Regions from separate parts of the Megasphaera indica genome, predicted to be linked through region 3. Evidence: riboswitches for the same ligand, from Rfam matches in the RefSeq annotation. Region 3 holds a riboswitch; each other region holds the start of a gene.
The links. A riboswitch is a leader RNA that binds a small molecule or an ion and turns the genes downstream of it on or off. The one in region 3 is predicted to bind ZMP and ZTP.
Positions count from the first base shown of each region.

Region 1: another riboswitch for ZMP and ZTP. It lies ahead of ACFCTO_RS10210 (formate--tetrahydrofolate ligase); the one in region 3 lies ahead of ACFCTO_RS10055 (L-lactate MFS transporter).
Region 2: another riboswitch for ZMP and ZTP. It lies ahead of ACFCTO_RS09810 (phosphoribosylaminoimidazolecarboxamide formyltransferase); the one in region 3 lies ahead of ACFCTO_RS10055 (L-lactate MFS transporter).

Region 1 is NZ_JBKKJR010000022.1:3,265-8,472, forward strand. Features, by position in the region: gene ACFCTO_RS10205 (cyclodeaminase/cyclohydrolase family protein) at 1-195, opposite strand, end outside; gene ACFCTO_RS10210 (formate--tetrahydrofolate ligase) at 197-1,876, opposite strand; ZMP/ZTP riboswitch at 1,929-2,006, opposite strand; gene ACFCTO_RS10215 (phosphohexomutase domain-containing protein) at 2,060-3,568, opposite strand; gene ACFCTO_RS10220 (transketolase family protein) at 3,632-4,552, opposite strand; gene ACFCTO_RS10225 (transketolase) at 4,552-5,208, opposite strand, start outside.
Region 2 is NZ_JBKKJR010000020.1:26,774-31,981, reverse strand. Features, by position in the region: gene ACFCTO_RS09825 (Asp23/Gls24 family envelope stress response protein) at 1-637, shown strand, start outside; gene ACFCTO_RS09820 (hypothetical protein) at 634-1,677, opposite strand; gene ACFCTO_RS09815 (hypothetical protein) at 1,926-2,414, shown strand; ZMP/ZTP riboswitch at 2,622-2,699, shown strand; gene ACFCTO_RS09810 (phosphoribosylaminoimidazolecarboxamide formyltransferase) at 2,753-3,928, shown strand; gene ACFCTO_RS09805 (molybdopterin-containing oxidoreductase family protein) at 4,209-5,208, shown strand, end outside.
Region 3 is NZ_JBKKJR010000021.1:17,366-22,573, forward strand. Features, by position in the region: gene mnmG (tRNA uridine-5-carboxymethylaminomethyl(34) synthesis enzyme MnmG) at 1-429, shown strand, start outside; gene rsmG (16S rRNA (guanine(527)-N(7))-methyltransferase RsmG) at 416-1,126, shown strand; gene ACFCTO_RS10050 (D-alanyl-D-alanine carboxypeptidase family protein) at 1,144-2,289, shown strand; ZMP/ZTP riboswitch at 2,348-2,432, shown strand; gene ACFCTO_RS10055 (L-lactate MFS transporter) at 2,508-3,746, shown strand; gene ACFCTO_RS10060 (DeoR/GlpR family DNA-binding transcription regulator) at 4,482-5,208, shown strand, end outside.

The DNA.
Region 1 (5,208 bases), on a different contig from region 3:
GATGGATACCATGAGTTTCTCGATTTCATCGTAGCCCTTCTTGCCGATAGTCAGGTTGGCGACCATCTCTACGAGCGCTGCTGCCGAAGCAGCGGTCATAGCGGCGATGCCGCCGCCGCCGGGAACGGGTTCCTTGGAAGCCGTGACTTCCAGGAGCCCGTCGAGGGGCATGGATTGGAATTGTGCAAAATCCATCTTAGAACAATCCCGTAATGACGCCATTTTCGTCGATGTCCATGCGGTTGGCAGCCGGTACTTTCGGCAGGCCCGGCATGGTCATGATATTGCTCGTCTGGCAAACGATGAAGCCCGCACCGGTGCAGACGCGGACGTCTTTGACCGTGACCTTGAAGCCCTTCGGTGCCCCCAGGAGCGCCGGGTTATCGGACAGGGAATACTGCGTCTTGGCCACGCAAATCGGCATTTTATCGAGGCCAAAGGCTTCCAGTTCCTTGATCTGTTTCTGAGCGTTGCCTTCAAAGAGGACGCCGTCGCCGCCGTAGACTTTCTTGACGATAGTTTCCAGTTTTTCAGGAATCGAAGCGTTGACGTCGTAGAGCGGTTTGTACGGGGTCTTCGGCTGCTGCAGCAGTTTCAGGACTTTTTCGCCCATTTCGACGCCGCCTTTGCCGCCTTCGGCCCAGCAGTTGTTGAGGGCGACTTCGACGCCGTAATCTTCGCAGAGTTTCCGCAGCGTAGCGATTTCTTCATCTGTATCGCTGATGAATTTATTGATGCCTACGACGACGGGTACGTCGAAGAGGCGCATATTTTCGATGTGTTTGGCCAGGTTGGCAAAGCCCTTCTTCAAGGCTTCGACATTTTCTTCCTGCAAGTTCTTCTTGTCGACGCCACCGTGCATCTTCAGGGCACGGACGGTCGCAACGATGACGACGGCATCGGGTTTGATACCGGCGAAACGGCATTTGATGTCCATGAATTTTTCAGCACCCAGGTCGGCACCGAAACCGGCTTCCGTAACGGCGATATCGCCCATCTTCATAGCCAGTTTGGTTGCAACGACGGAGTTGCAGCCGTGGGCGATGTTGGCGAAGGGACCGCCGTGGACCAAGGCCGGCGTATGTTCGATGGTCTGGACCAAATTCGGCTTGATGGCATCTTTCATGAGGATGGCCATGGCGCCTTCGACGCCGAGCTGACGGGCTTTGACCAGATTGCCGTCCAGGTCATAGGCCACGGTGATGTCGCCCATGCGCTTCTTGAGGTCCATGAGGTCGTTGGCCAGGCAAAGGGCTGCCATGATTTCCGAAGCGACAGTGATCATGAAATGGTCTTCCCGCGGGAAGCCGCAGACTTTGCCGCCCATGCCGACGACGACGTTGCGCAAAGCCCGGTCGTTCATATCCATGACGCGTTTCCAGATGATGCGGCGCACATCGATGCGCAGGGCGTTGCCTTGATGGACATGGTTGTCGATGGCTGCGGCCAAGAGGTTGTTGGCTGCCGTAATGGCGTGCATGTCACCGGTGAAGTGCAGGTTGATATCTTCCATGGGCAGGACCTGGGAATAGCCGCCGCCAGCAGCGCCGCCTTTGATGCCGAAGACCGGTCCCAGGGACGGTTCGCGCAGGGCGACGACAGCCTTATGGCCCATGTAGTTCAGTGCCTGAGCCAGGCCGATAGTGGTCAAGGTCTTGCCTTCGCCAGCCGGTGTCGGCGTGATGGCCGTGACCAGGACCAGTTTCCCGTCTTTATTCTTCGACAGGCGCTTAATGGCGTCAAAAGAAATCTTTGCTTTATATTTTCCGTAGAGTTCCAAGTCATCATCGGTGAGGCCGACTTGTTTTGCAATGGCCGTAATCGGTTCCAATTTCGTCTGCTGTGCAATTTCGATATCGCTCAATACCTTTGCCATAGTAGTTGTCACTCCTGTTCTTTTCTTTGCATAAAAAAAGGCCGCTCCGCTGGAAGGTTGCCCAGACGGTCGGCTTTAAGAAATCATGCTCCCCGTGGTAACTCCACTTCCGTCAGTCACATGATTATAGCTTCATTATACAAAAAAAGAACCCTCTGGTCAAGGGTTCTTTTTCAGGACATCTTACTGGATCACGCTGGTATCGAGGTGTTCAAAGCCCGTGAGCAGGCCTTTCACCTGACTGGCAATCTGCTGACAACCGCCTTTTTCCCTGCTTTCGATGTTCAGCGGCATGTTCGGGTCGTGGAGGGACATGCGCAGCAGGGCCCAGCCGTTAGGGAATACGAGGCGCACGCCTTCATAGGACGGCTTGGCGATGGCGATGCCCGCTTGAGCGGCCCGTTCTTCAAACTGTTTAAGTACGTCAGCGCCGTAGGCCTGGACGTCGTCTGTGCCGATGATTTTCAGGCGGAATTCAACGCCTTCCGCAGGATGGCCCAATTTGGCAATGAGGTCGCCGAGCTGTTTGCCTTCCTTCTTGGCTTTCGTCGCAGCGATGAGCAGTTTGACGGCCAGGTACGCGCCGTCGTCGAGGTAGTAGTTTTCACTCAGCGCGCCGTGGCCGGATGTTTCGATGGCCAGCGGCGAGACTGTACCGGCCTTGTTGAGGCGGATACATTCGTCGATGACATTCTTATAGCCCCGCATATAGCGGTGATGGACCAGGTGGAGTTCATCCTGGAGGAACGTCGTCAGTTCATCGGACGTGACCGAGTCGGTGACGATAGTGCTGCCGGGATAATCAGGCGCCAAGATGGCGGCCATCATGGCGATGAGAGCGTTGCGGTTGATTTCTTCCCCATCGGGCAAGACAGCGCTCATGCGGTCCACGTCGGTATCGAAAATGAGGCCCAAGTCGGCTTTGTTGTCGAGGACAGCCTTACGGATAGAGGCCATGGCATCGGCATTTTCCGGGTTAGGGATATGGTTGGGGAACATGCCATCCGGTTCGAGGAACTGGCTGCCCGTCGTATCGGCGCCGAGTTCCGCCAGGACCTTAGTGGCAAAGAAACCGCCGCTGCCGTTGCCGGCGTCGACGACGATATGCATCCCTTCCAGGGGACGGTCGTACATGCCGGAACAGAGGCCGGCACAAATCTTACGGCGCAGGTGCAGGGCGTAGAGGTCGATCAGGTCCAGCGAGGCAATGGCAGCCGACGATACGGCCATGGCCGACGACTGGGAAGCCAGGGTCAGGACTTCTTTGACTTCGCTCTTTTCCAGGCCGCCGTCGACGGTAAAGAATTTCAGGCCATTGCGGTTATAGGGCAAATGGCTGGCCGTAATCATGATGGAGCCATCCATGTGGGTATCTTCAAAAATAATGGACATGAACATGGCCGGCGTCGAAGCCAAGCCGCAGTCCGTGACGTGGACGCCCTGACCGAGGAGGCCGCCGAATACGGCTTCTTTCATCATGCCCGCCGACACGCGGGAATCGTGGCCGACGGCAATGCGCAGGTCACTCGTCTGTTTATTCAGCTTCTTGGCTAAAAACTTGGCAAATCCAGCGGCAATGCGGTTGACCGCTTCCGGGACCAAGGTGACGTCTTCACCGGGAACGCCGGCGATGGCGACGCCGCGGACGTCACTGCCATTCTGTAATTTCATCATCGCTTCTGTAGTTATCATGTAGGGATGTTTCCTTTCTTCGATTTAGCGGACAGCGTCCGCTGCCTCTTATCATACTGAAAATCAGGCCAAAAGGCAAGCGTCGACAATGGCTTCTGCCGTCAGGCCGTACTTTTTCAAAAGATCTCCGGCCTTGCCGGATTCACCGAAACAATCCTGGATGCCGACGTAAGCCTGGCGCGTCGGACAGCGGCGCGACAAGGTTTCCGCCACGGCGCCGCCCAGGCCGCCGATGACGCTGTGTTCTTCGGCAGTGACGACGAAGCCCGTCTTCCTGGCTGCAGCGACGACCAGGTCTTCGTCGAGCGGTTTGATGGCGGCCATGTCGATGACCATGACCTGACGGCCCCGATTGGCCAGGATATCGGCTGCTTTCAGGGCTTCCTGGACCATGAGCCCCGTGGCGATGACGGCGGCATCACAGCCGTCGCGCAGGACCGTCCCCTTCCCCCACTGGAAGGGACAGCCAGATTGATAGACGTCGTCGACTTTGTCTCGGCCCATGCGCACGTAGACCGGCCCGTCATGAGCGACAGCCGCCCGGATGACAGCTTCCGTTTCGGCGCCGTCAGCCGGACAGACGACGGTCATATTCGGCAGACTGCGCATGATGGCCATGTCTTCAACGAACTGATGGGTCGCCCCGTCTTCGCCGACGCTGAGGCCGGCGTGGGTCGCACAGATCTTGACGTTGAGCTTTGGCAGGCAGATGGAGTTGCGAATCTGTTCAAAGGCCCGACCCGTGCCGAAGACGGCAAAAGTGCTGGCCAGGGGAATCTTGCCGCAAGCGGCGAAGCCTGCCGCCGTGCCCATCATATCCTGTTCCGAAATGCCCATATCGAAATAGCGTTCCGGCGCTACCTTTTTAAAAGCAATCGACCGCGTCGACGAACCGAGGTCGGCGTCGAGGACGACAATCCTCGGATTTTTATACAATTCCGTTTCTAAGAGATGCCCGTAGGCATCGCGCGTTGCCCTTGCCATCAGCCTTCGCCCCCTAATTCACGTAATGCCCGTTCACATTCTTCTTTCGTCGGCGCCTTGCCATGCCAGGACACGGCATTTTCCATGAACGATACGCCCTTGCCCTTGACGGTCTGGGCGATGATGACCGTCGGCTTCCCTTTTGCGGCCTGCGCCTGGTGCAATGCAGCGCCGATGGCGTCGTAATCGTGGCCGTCGATTTCCAGGACGTTCCAGCGGAAGGCCCGGAATTTGTCGGCAATGGGCATGACGTCCATGACGTCTTCATTGGACCCGTCGATCTGCAGTCCGTTATGGTCGATGATCAGGGGCAGGTTTTCCAGTTTATATTGAGCTGCCGACATGGCCGCTTCCCAGATCTGGCCTTCTTCGATTTCGCCGTCGCCGGCGATGACGTAGACCCGCCAGTCCGCCCCGTCCAGCTTGGCCGTCATGGCCATGCCGTTAGCAGCCGACAAGCCCTGTCCCAGGGATCCCGTCGTCATGTCGATGCCCGGCGTCGTATTCATGTCGGGATTGCCCTGGAGCATGGCGCCGCACTGACGCAGGTGCCACAATTCATCTTCCGGGAAAAAGCCCCGTTCGGCCAGCGTCGCATACAGAGCCGGTACGGTATGGCCCTTGGAGAGGACGAAACGGTCCCGGTCCGGCCAGTG
Region 2 (5,208 bases), on a different contig from region 3:
CGAAGACGCAGCGGCCATGCGGGCGGCGCTGGAGAAGATACATCCTGATAAATTGCTAATCTTGGGCACGTCGAAGCACATGATACACCGCATCTGTGAGTCCCTGCACCTGCCGGAAGCGTCGCAGTTCATCCGCATCGAAGATGTGTCGTGCCCGTCGGAAATCGCCAAGGCCCGGGCCATCCGCATCAAAGAGGGTAAGCACATCATCCCCGTGCCGACGATGGAACTGAAGCCCCATTTCCAGGGCTATCTCCTGGACCCAATCCGTTCCTTCTTCTATGGCCGCAACGGCAAGAAGATATCGCCTTTTGAACGGTCCGTCGTCCGGCCCGTCTTCAGTTATTACGGGAAACTGACCTTTTCTAACGACGTCCTGGAAGCCCTGGTGCGCCATGCCCTGGCCAAGAACGACGGCGTCACTAAGATTAACCGCCTGCGGGTGGCCATCAATTACAACTCGACGCGCAATGGCCTGGCCATCATCCTGTCCCTGACCATCGCCTATGGCCAGAACATCAAGAAGCTCATGAGCCGTATCCGCCGGGACATCCAGCAGGAAGTGGAATACACGACGGGCATGTCCGTCGAAATCCTCAAAATCACAGTCCGCAGCATTTCCCAGCCTGAAGACTAGGCGTCGCCGTTTTCTTCGGTCAGGACCATCATGAGCGGCGTAATCAGGCCCCGCAGGGCGTCGACATTTTCCGCCGAGAAGCCCTTGTACTGAGGAGAATGGCTCAGGCCGTCGAAGAAATCATGCATACAGCCGATGAGCTGGGAATTATTGAGCAAGTAAATGGGCTTGGTCTGGGGCAATATGTGATGCGTGTTCTTTTTGAAGAAAGCTGACGTGTAATTGCCGTAAAAGGCGAGATTAGAAAAATTCGTATAACTGCTTTCTCCCGATGCCGGGAGGAGGATCCCGTAAGTAATGGCCGGGTTCTGCTTCATCTTTTCGACGATGAGGTTGAGCTGGGCCTTTCTTTCGTCTGGCGTCATCTGGTAGTTCATGTCGGTCAGGTAGAAGCAGCCCGTTTCCAGGTAGCGGATGATGGAATTCTTGGGCATGATGATTTTCATGCGCCCCTGTTCGATGATGCGGTACCAGATGTACTGGATGCGCCGGACCCATTCTTTGGTGGCATTGGGATATTTTCCTTCGTCGATGAGCTGGCACAGCGACGTATAGACTTCGTCGGGGAGGAGGAATTCCAGGCCGTTGGTCAGGAAGAAGAGGTAGTTGTTGGATGTAAAGAAGATGTCGCGGTAGCCGAATTTTTCCATGCCCAGGGACTGGCGGGGCTCCATGAGGACGGGCTGGACCATCATGTAGGCGCAGCACTTCTTATAGATTTCCCGGACCTGGGCCGGGTCGGTGATGGTCAGGCACATGTCGATGTAGTCGTCGCCGTCGACGTAGTAGAGGTAGGCAAAGGCGTCTTTGAGGACGATGATGTTGCGGTACGATTCGTAGTCGATTTCGTGCATGGTGAAATTATAGGTCAATAAGTGGTCCAGACACTGATAGAGGCTGCTGGCGGCCTGGGGCATATGATCGGCAAAGACGTCCATCTTCAGGCCTAAGTGGACGTCGCAGGACCAGCGGTCGTTGTGACATTCTTCCAGGAGCTGCCAGATGCCGTTCTGGTCGAGGACGTGGAACTGGCCGGTCATGATCAGCATCCCCTGGGACTGGAGACCTTCCAGGTATTGGTGGAGCAGCTGGCGCAGGGCCGTGTGGCAGTCAGCGCGGCCGGCGTAGAAATGGATGGCCTGGTCGCGGCTTTCACCTTTCCCCGTCCTGGTCTGGGCCTATCGGCGGCGTACCGGCCAGCGGCGCGGACTTTGGCGGTTCGGCCAACGCCGATGCCATCGTCGACCATCCGTATCAGTTCGACTTTTACGATGGCGGCGGCCTGGATATGGCTTTCCTGGGCATGGCAGAATGTAATGCCAAAGGCGACGTCAACGTCAGCAAGTTCAAAGACCGCATCGCCGGCTGCGGCGGCTTCATCAACATCACCCAGAATACGCATAAAGTCGTCTTCTGTGGCACCTTTACGGCCAAGGGCCTGCGCGAAGAAATCCGGGACGGCAAACTGGTCATCACCCATGAAGGGGCTGTCCAGAAATTCATCGATAAGGTCGGCCAGATTACCTTCAGTGCTGAATATGCCCATAAACACAACCAGCAGGTCATGTTCATCACCGAACGCTGTGTCTTCGTCCTCACCGATAAGGGCTTAGTCCTCACGGAAATCGCACCGGGCGTGGATCTGCAAAAGGACATCCTCGACCAGATGGAATTCGTACCGCACATCGCCGAAAATCTGAAGACCATGGACGAACGCCTCTTCCGCGATGAACCCATGGGCCTGGCCCAGGACATCTTTGAACAACAGGCGGGTTAGTGGATAGTGATTAGTGGCTCGTGACACTGTAGTGGCGCACGTGGGTGAACCGTTAGGGATTGGATGTTTCTCCTAGTAAACCGAATGGAAAATGGAAATCACATCATCCTGGAGCGGGCGCCCCACGTGGCGCCCCTACAGAAAAAGGGACCGTCCGAAGGGCGGTCCTTTTTCTTGACATCTCCCGTCTGCGGACGGTATAATAAATCTGAAACATGTGACTGACGGAAGTGGAGTTACCACGGGGAGCATGATTCGTACGAGCCGACCGTCTGGGCGAAACGTTCCAGAAGTGTCGGTATTTTTTATTTTTGCTTAACTATTCAGGAGGAATCACCATGAAAGAACTGCAATTAAAATACGGCTGCAATCCCAACCAGTCGTCGGCCCGGGTTTATATGAAAGATGGAAGCGACCTGCCCTTTACGGTCCTCAACGGCCGTCCCGGTTATATTAATTTGCTCGACGCCTTCAACAGCTATCAGCTGGTCAAAGAATTGAAAGAAGCGACAGGCCTTCCGGCAGCGGCTTCCTTCAAGCACGTCAGCCCGGCTGGGGCCGCCGTCGCTACGGACATGAGTGATACCCTGAAAAAGATATACTGGGTCGACGATTTGAGATTGTCCCCCCTGGCTTCGGCCTATGCCTGCGCCCGCGGTGCTGACCGCATGAGCTCGTACGGCGATTTTGTTGCCCTGTCCGACGTCTGCGATGTCGAAACGGCAACGCTCCTCAAGCGGGAAGTCTCGGACGGCGTCATCGCTCCGGGCTACAGCGACGAAGCCCTGGCTATTTTGAAGACCAAGAAGAAGGGGAATTACTGCGTCCTCCAGATAAACCCGGACTACAAGCCGCGCCTCGTCGAATCGAAGGAAGTCTATGGCGTCACCTTTGAACAGGAACGCAATGAAGCCAAGATTACGACGGACCTCTTCAAAAATATCCCGACGAAGAACAAGGATATCCCGGCAGCGGCTCAGCGCGATTTGATGATCGCCCTCATCACTTTGAAATATACCCAGTCCAATTCGGTCTGCTACGTCAAAGACGGCATGACCATCGGCGTCGGCGCTGGCCAGCAGTCCCGCGTCCACTGCACGCGCCTGGCCGGCAACAAGGCCGATATCTGGTGGCTCCGCCAGAACCCGAAAGTCCTGAACCTGCCTTTCCGCGACGATGTCCGCCGTCCGAACCGCGACAACGCCATCGACGTCTACATCTCCGATGACTACGAAGACGTCCTGGCCGACGGCATCTGGCAGGACCTGTTCACGGAAAAACCGGAACCGCTCACACGGGAAGAAAAGAAAGCCTGGATTGCCCAGCTCCACGGCGTAGCCCTGGGCAGCGATGCCTTCTTCCCCTTTGGCGACAACATTGAACGGGCCCATCGCAGCGGCGTCGACTACATCGCCCAGGCCGGCGGCTCCATCCGCGACGACAATGTCATCGAAACGTGCGATAAATACAACATCGCCATGGCCATGACCGGCCTGCGCCTGTTCCATCATTAAGGCTTCCCCTGGGAAGAAGAAGGACCGCTCACGGGGTTCCTATGCCCTATAGTTTGTAGTATAGAGTTTGTAGGGGCCACGTGGGCGACCCGTTAGGAATTTGGATGATTCTTCTAGCAAACGGGTCGGGAAATCGTACCTATCCCAGAGCGGGCGCCCCACGTGGCGCACCTACAAGAAAAGGCGCTGTCGCACGAAGGGTTATGCCATCTGCTAACTGCTTAAAAGGAGCTGTCGCGATGCGACAGCTCCTTTTTTCCACGAAACAAGAGGTGATATTATGAAAACCTGTACATCTGTCTGTCCTTACGACTGCCCCGATGCCTGTGGGCTTGTCGTGACGGTCGACGGCGGCCGCGTCGTATCCGTTGCCGGCGACAAGTCCCATCCCTTTACGCGTGGGACGTTGTGCCCGAAGATGGCCCATTATGAGCGGACCGTCCATTCGCCGCGCCGCCTGACGACGCCGCTGAAGCGGATTGGCCCCAAGGGAAGCGGCCAGTTCGCGCCCATTTCCTGGGACCAGGCCCTGGCAGAAATCGCCGGGACCTGGAAGGCCATCATCGCCGAAGTTGGTGCCGAAGCCATCCTGCCCTATTCTTATGCCGGTACCATGGGCATCGTCCAGCACGACGCCCTGCACGGCCTGTTCTACCGCCTGGGTGCTTCGGAACTGGACCGGACCATCTGCGCTCCGGCCAAAGGGCGGGGCTTCAAGGATGTCATGGGCAATACCATGCCGACGGCGCCGCAGGCAGCCCAGGACAGCGACTGCATCTTCCTCTGGAGCATCCATATGCTGGCCACAAATATCCACTTCCACCACGACGTCGAAGCGGCCCGGGCCAAAGGGGCCGTCGTCTGGTGTATCGATGCCTATCGCAACAAGACGGCCGACCTGGCCGACCACTTCGTCGCCGTCCGCCCCGGTACGGACGGGGCCCTGGCCCTGGGCATGATGTACGTCCTCGACCGTGACGGCCTGGCTGACGAAACCTTCCTGGCCCGGAACGTCCTCGGCTGGGAGGACTTGAAAAAGACAGTCCTGTCCAAGTATACGCCGGAAGAAACGCAGGGCATCACCGGCGTGCCGGCCGACATCATCGTCGCATTGGCCCACGCCTACGGCCGGGCCCGGGCGCCGTTCATCCGCCTCGGCAGCGGCCAGTCCCGCTATCGCAACGGCGCCATGACGACGCGCCTCATCACCTGCCTGCCGGCTGTCGTCGGCGCCTGGGGGAAGCAGGGAGCCGGCCTCTTGACTTCGGCGTCGGCGTCGA
Region 3 (5,208 bases):
AAGGCCAATCTGGAAAAATTGGAACGCCTGGGCACGGCACCGATCCACACGGCCATCACGGCCTACGACCTCCTGCGCCGCAACGATGTCGACTACGAGGCCCTGCGGACGGTCTTCGACCTGCCGGAACTGGCTGCCGACGTGGAAGAAGAAATCGAAATCATGATCAAGTACGAAGGCTATATCAGCCGCCAGATGGAACAAGTCGAAAAGATGAACCGCCTGGAACAGAAGAAGATGCCCGCCGATATCGTCTATGCCGATATCGACACCCTGTCAGCCGAAGCCCGGCAGAAACTCGATGAAATCCGGCCCTTGTCCTTAGGCCAGGCCAGCCGTATTTCCGGTGTGTCCCCGGCGGATATCACGGCCTTGCTCATCGTACTGGAACAGCACAGCCGGGAGGAAAAAAATCATGTTTCGCAATGAATTAGAACAGGCCCTGAAGGCCATGGGCCTTACCGTGACAGACGGGCAGCTTTCCCAGTTCTGCGCTTTTAATGAAAGACTGGTGGAAACGAATAAAGTCATGAACCTGACGGCCATTACCGACCCGAAAGGCGTCGCCATCAAGCACATGGCCGACAGCCTGTCCTGTTATGACCCGGACTATTTCAAAGAAGGCGCTCGTGTCCTCGATTTGGGGACCGGCGCCGGCTTCCCCGGCCTGCCCCTGCTCATCTACCGGCCGGACTTGAACGTGACGTTCTTCGATTCCCTGCAAAAGCGCCTGACCTTCCTGGAAAACACGGTCCGCGATATAGGACTGACGGCGTCGTTCCTCCACGGCCGGGCCGAAGAAATGGCCCATAAGCCGGAATACCGCAGCGCTTTCGATATCGTCACCAGCCGGGCCGTCGCCCGCCTGAACATATTGGCCGAATGGGCCCTGCCCTACGTGAAGACCGGAGGCTATTTCATTTCCCTCAAAGGGGCCCAGTATGAAGACGAACTGGCAGAAGGCGAAAAAGCCCTGCAGATCCTGGGCGGCAAAATCGCCGAAGTCCGGCCTGTCCACCTGCCGGGACTCGATGACGTCCGCGCCGTCCTTTACATCGAGAAAGTGAAGGAAAGCCCCAAGAAGTATCCCCGCAAGCCCAAGATGGCTGCGAAAAATCCCTTATAGAGAAAGAAGTGTATGCTATGTCTTTGAAAAGAATCTTCTGTCTGGCTGCAGCCGCCTGCCTGACCGTGTCGGCCGCCGTCTTTGCCGATACGCCGCAGCCGCCTGAAATCAGCGCTCATGCCGCCTATGTCATGGATGCCGATACGGGTGACACGCTCTATGCGAAAAATGCCGACGACCGGGCCTATCCGGGCAGTACGACGAAAATCATGACCGGTATTCTCGGCGTCGAATTGGGTAAGGCCCAGGGCAAAATGGACCAGCCCCTCAATATCACCAATGACGTCTACAACATCGAAAGCGATGCGTCTGTCCTGGGCATCGATCCTGACGACCAGATTACCCTGCGCCATGCCCTGACCGGCATGATGACCGTATCCGGCTGTGATGCGGCCGTTGCCGTAGCCGAAACGGTTACGCCGACCCAGGCCGATTTCGTCGCCAAGATGAATGAAAAAGCAGCCGCCCTGGGCTGCACGAATACCCATTTCGCCAATCCCCATGGCCTGCCGGACAGCAATCACTATTCGACGGCCCGCGATATGGCGACGATTGCCGCTTATGGCATGAAAATGCCGGAATTCCGCGACATGGTCAGCCACAGTGAATACGACATGCCCTATATCAACGGCGGGTCCAAGCACTGCACGACGACGAACTATTTCCTGACCAGCGGCTTCCCAGGTGCCAACGGTATCAAGACCGGTACGACCAATGCCGGCGGTCCCTGCCTGATCGCTTCGGCTACCCAGGATGGCCGGACGGTCATCGCTTCCATCATGAACTCGGACGACCGCTTCGGCGATGCCCAGAAATTGATGGCCTATGGTTTTTCCGTCCTGAAACCGGTCGAACCGGCAGAAAACGTCTATATCCTGCGTCAGGCACCGGCAGGCCAGACCTTGTCGGATATCAAGGAAAAACAGGCCCAGGCTGCTGAACTGGCATCGCAGCAGAAGCAGGAAGCAGCTACGGCTGCCGCTTCCACGGCTGCGGCCAAAGCGCCTGTCAAAACAGCTACAACGGTAAAGACCGCAACGGAAACAGCTGCTAAAACGGCAGCCAAGACGACTGCGAAAACCGCTGCCAAAGCTGATACGGTGAAGACCAGTAAGCCGGCTGTTTCCAGCCAGCCTTACGTTCCCTTCTCGCCGGCTGCTTAAAAGTTTACAAAGGGATATTGACAATCACCGTCCATATTCGTATAATAAGCACATCAGCAGATTCGTACAGGACTGACGGAATCAAGTGGAGTAACCACATGAACTGTACGGAGATTTTCATGCCGACCGTCTGGGCAAGAGTATGCTACATATTCTTGAGCCAGGCGGCCGGTATTTTTTTTTCGCCAGCCTGGCTCCTCACAAGGAGTGTTGTCTAAATGAAACGAAATCGCTGGCTCATCGCCCTGTCTGCCATGGGGCTCCACCTCTGTATCGGCAGTGTCTACGCCTGGAGCGTCCTCACCAAGCCCATCATGGAATCTATGGGCTTTACCCTAAAGGAAACGACGTGGACCTTTTCCCTGGCCATTCTCTTCCTCGGCCTGTCGGCCGGCTTTTTGGGCAGTTTCGTCCAGAAAATCGGCCCTCGCAAGTCCGGCCTCTTATCTATGACCTGTTTCGTCACGGCCATGTTCGGCACGGCAGCGGCTCTCTATGCCCACAGCCTGCCCATGCTCTACGCTTTTTACGGCGTCATCGGCGGCGTCGGCCTGGGGACGGGCTATATCACGCCCGTATCGACACTGGTCAAATGGTTCCCGGAAAATCGGGGCTTCGCTACGGGCCTGGCTATCATGGGCTTCGGTTTTGCCAGCCTCATCGCCGGTCCGGCCATGCAGCTGCTGGTCCAGCATTTTGGCTTAGTCGCTAACTTCATCATCCTCGGCTGCGTCTATATGGTCGTCATGACGGCTTCGTCGCTCTACCTGGCTCCGCCGGCAGCCGGAGACGTTCCGGCCAAGGCCGAAAAAGAATCTTCCGTCGAATACGCCGACGCCCAGCCGCAGTTCACCGTCCGCCGGGCCATGAAGACCTGGCAGTTCTACGCCATCTGGTGGCTCTTCTTCACCAACATCACCTGCGGTATTGCCCTGCTGTCTGTCGCTTCGCCCATGGCACAGGATGTCGTCGGCATGTCGCCTATGGCGGCGGCTTCCATGGTCGGCTTCATCGGCCTCATGAACGGCGCCGGCCGCATCGCCTGGGCGACCATATCCGACTACATCGGCCGCTCGGCTACGTATGTCCTCTTCTTTGTCATTGAAATCCTGGCCTTTTGGCAGCTGGCTGGCGTTACGGGCGCCTTCAGTTTCCAGGTCCTGGTCCTGCTCATCATTTCCTGCTATGGTGGCGGCTTCTCGTGCATGCCGGCCTACCTCAGCGACCTCTTCGGTACGAAATACCTCAGTGCCATCCACGGCCGCATCCTCACGGCCTGGGGTGCTGCCGGCGTCGCCGGTCCCCTGGTCCTGTCGCTCATCAAAGAAAATACCAACAGTTATGCCGTCACCTTGTACTTCTTCGTCGGCGCCTTCACCGTCGCCCTGGCCCTGATGCTCTTCCTCAAATACCGCACCCGCCACGGCATCGCCCGCGTCGCAGAAGCACGGGGATGATCGTTCATCGTAGGTCGTTCGTCGTAGGGGGGCGCACGCGGGCGCCCCACGGGTCGCCCCTACAACGAAAAAAAGCTGTCGCTCATGCGGCAGCTTTTTTTTCGATGACGACGAACGATGAACGATGAACGAATCGCAGCCAGGCGACAAATAATCCAAGGCCTGTGGCCTCGTGCGTAGGGGGATGCTCTTTAACCTCTCAGACCGCCTTCGGCGGCCAGCTCCCCTATAAAGGGAGCCTTGGGCGTCCCGTTGTGAACAATGGGAGATATACTCAACTGGTCTATGAGGAATGGTTTTGCGACCTGTGAATAATGATATCAGCAAATGGCATTTCACGGGATTCCCACAACGGGCCGCTCTTTGGGACGGCCCCTACAGCGACATCTGTGATGTCGCGGCGACCTGCGGCCTGCGGGGCTGTCTCACGAAGGTTTCTGCCATCATGTGCCGTCCTTTTTCTTTATGGTTTGTAGTACGGAGTGTGTAGTTTGCAGAGATGATTTTAAATTTAAAGCCATCTGCTAACCACTAACTGCTAGCCACTAACCACTTAAAGAGGCTGTCGCACCTGCGACAGCCTCTTTACATATGTGAATAAAATCACTTAATGAGTTGGACGCATAGATGAACGAAAAATGATTGCTTTTTGATTATAATGAATGAATTTGATTGAAAGTGATTGAATATAACGGTATAATGAGGCCAAAGGAGGATAAAAAGGGAAGTGATACGATGTTGACAGAAGAAAGACATGAAAAGATCATGCGTCTTGTCAATACGAGTGGGGCCGTTTCGGTTCAGGACTTAGTAAGTTTTCTGAACATTTCCGAATCGACGGTCCGTCGGGATTTACTCACGCTGGACCGGGAAGGCCGCCTGCGCCGCGTCCATGGCGGCGCCACGACGCTGCGCGATGATTCTTCATATGAAGCGGATATGGAAAATCTGCAGGACAAGTATTCCATTCATATGAGCGATAAACGCCGCATCGCCCAGTATGCGGCCAGCCTGATCAAGAAGGATGACTTCGTCTATCTCGATGCCGGTTCGACGACGGAACAGATGGCCGATTTCCTGGCCGGATCTGAAGCGACCTTCGTGACCAACAGCATCCCGCTGGCCCAGAAACTGGGGCGCAGCGGCAGCCGCGTCTACATCCTGCCCGGACGGGTCAAAGGCGATACGGAAGCCATTGTCGGCAGTGATATGCGGGATATGATCGGCCGCTATCATTTCACCAAGGGCTTCTTCGGAGCCAATGGAATCGCTCCCCATTCCGGCTGTACGACGCCGGATGATGAAGAAGCTGTCTGTAAGCGCGCTGCCGTAGGCCAGTGCCTGGACCGCTTTGTCCTGGCCGATTCCAGTAAATTCGGTTTATCTTCGCACATTACATTTGCAGACTTATCAATGGTTACGCTGATTACGGCCAAAGATGAAGAACACGTCGATTACCGGC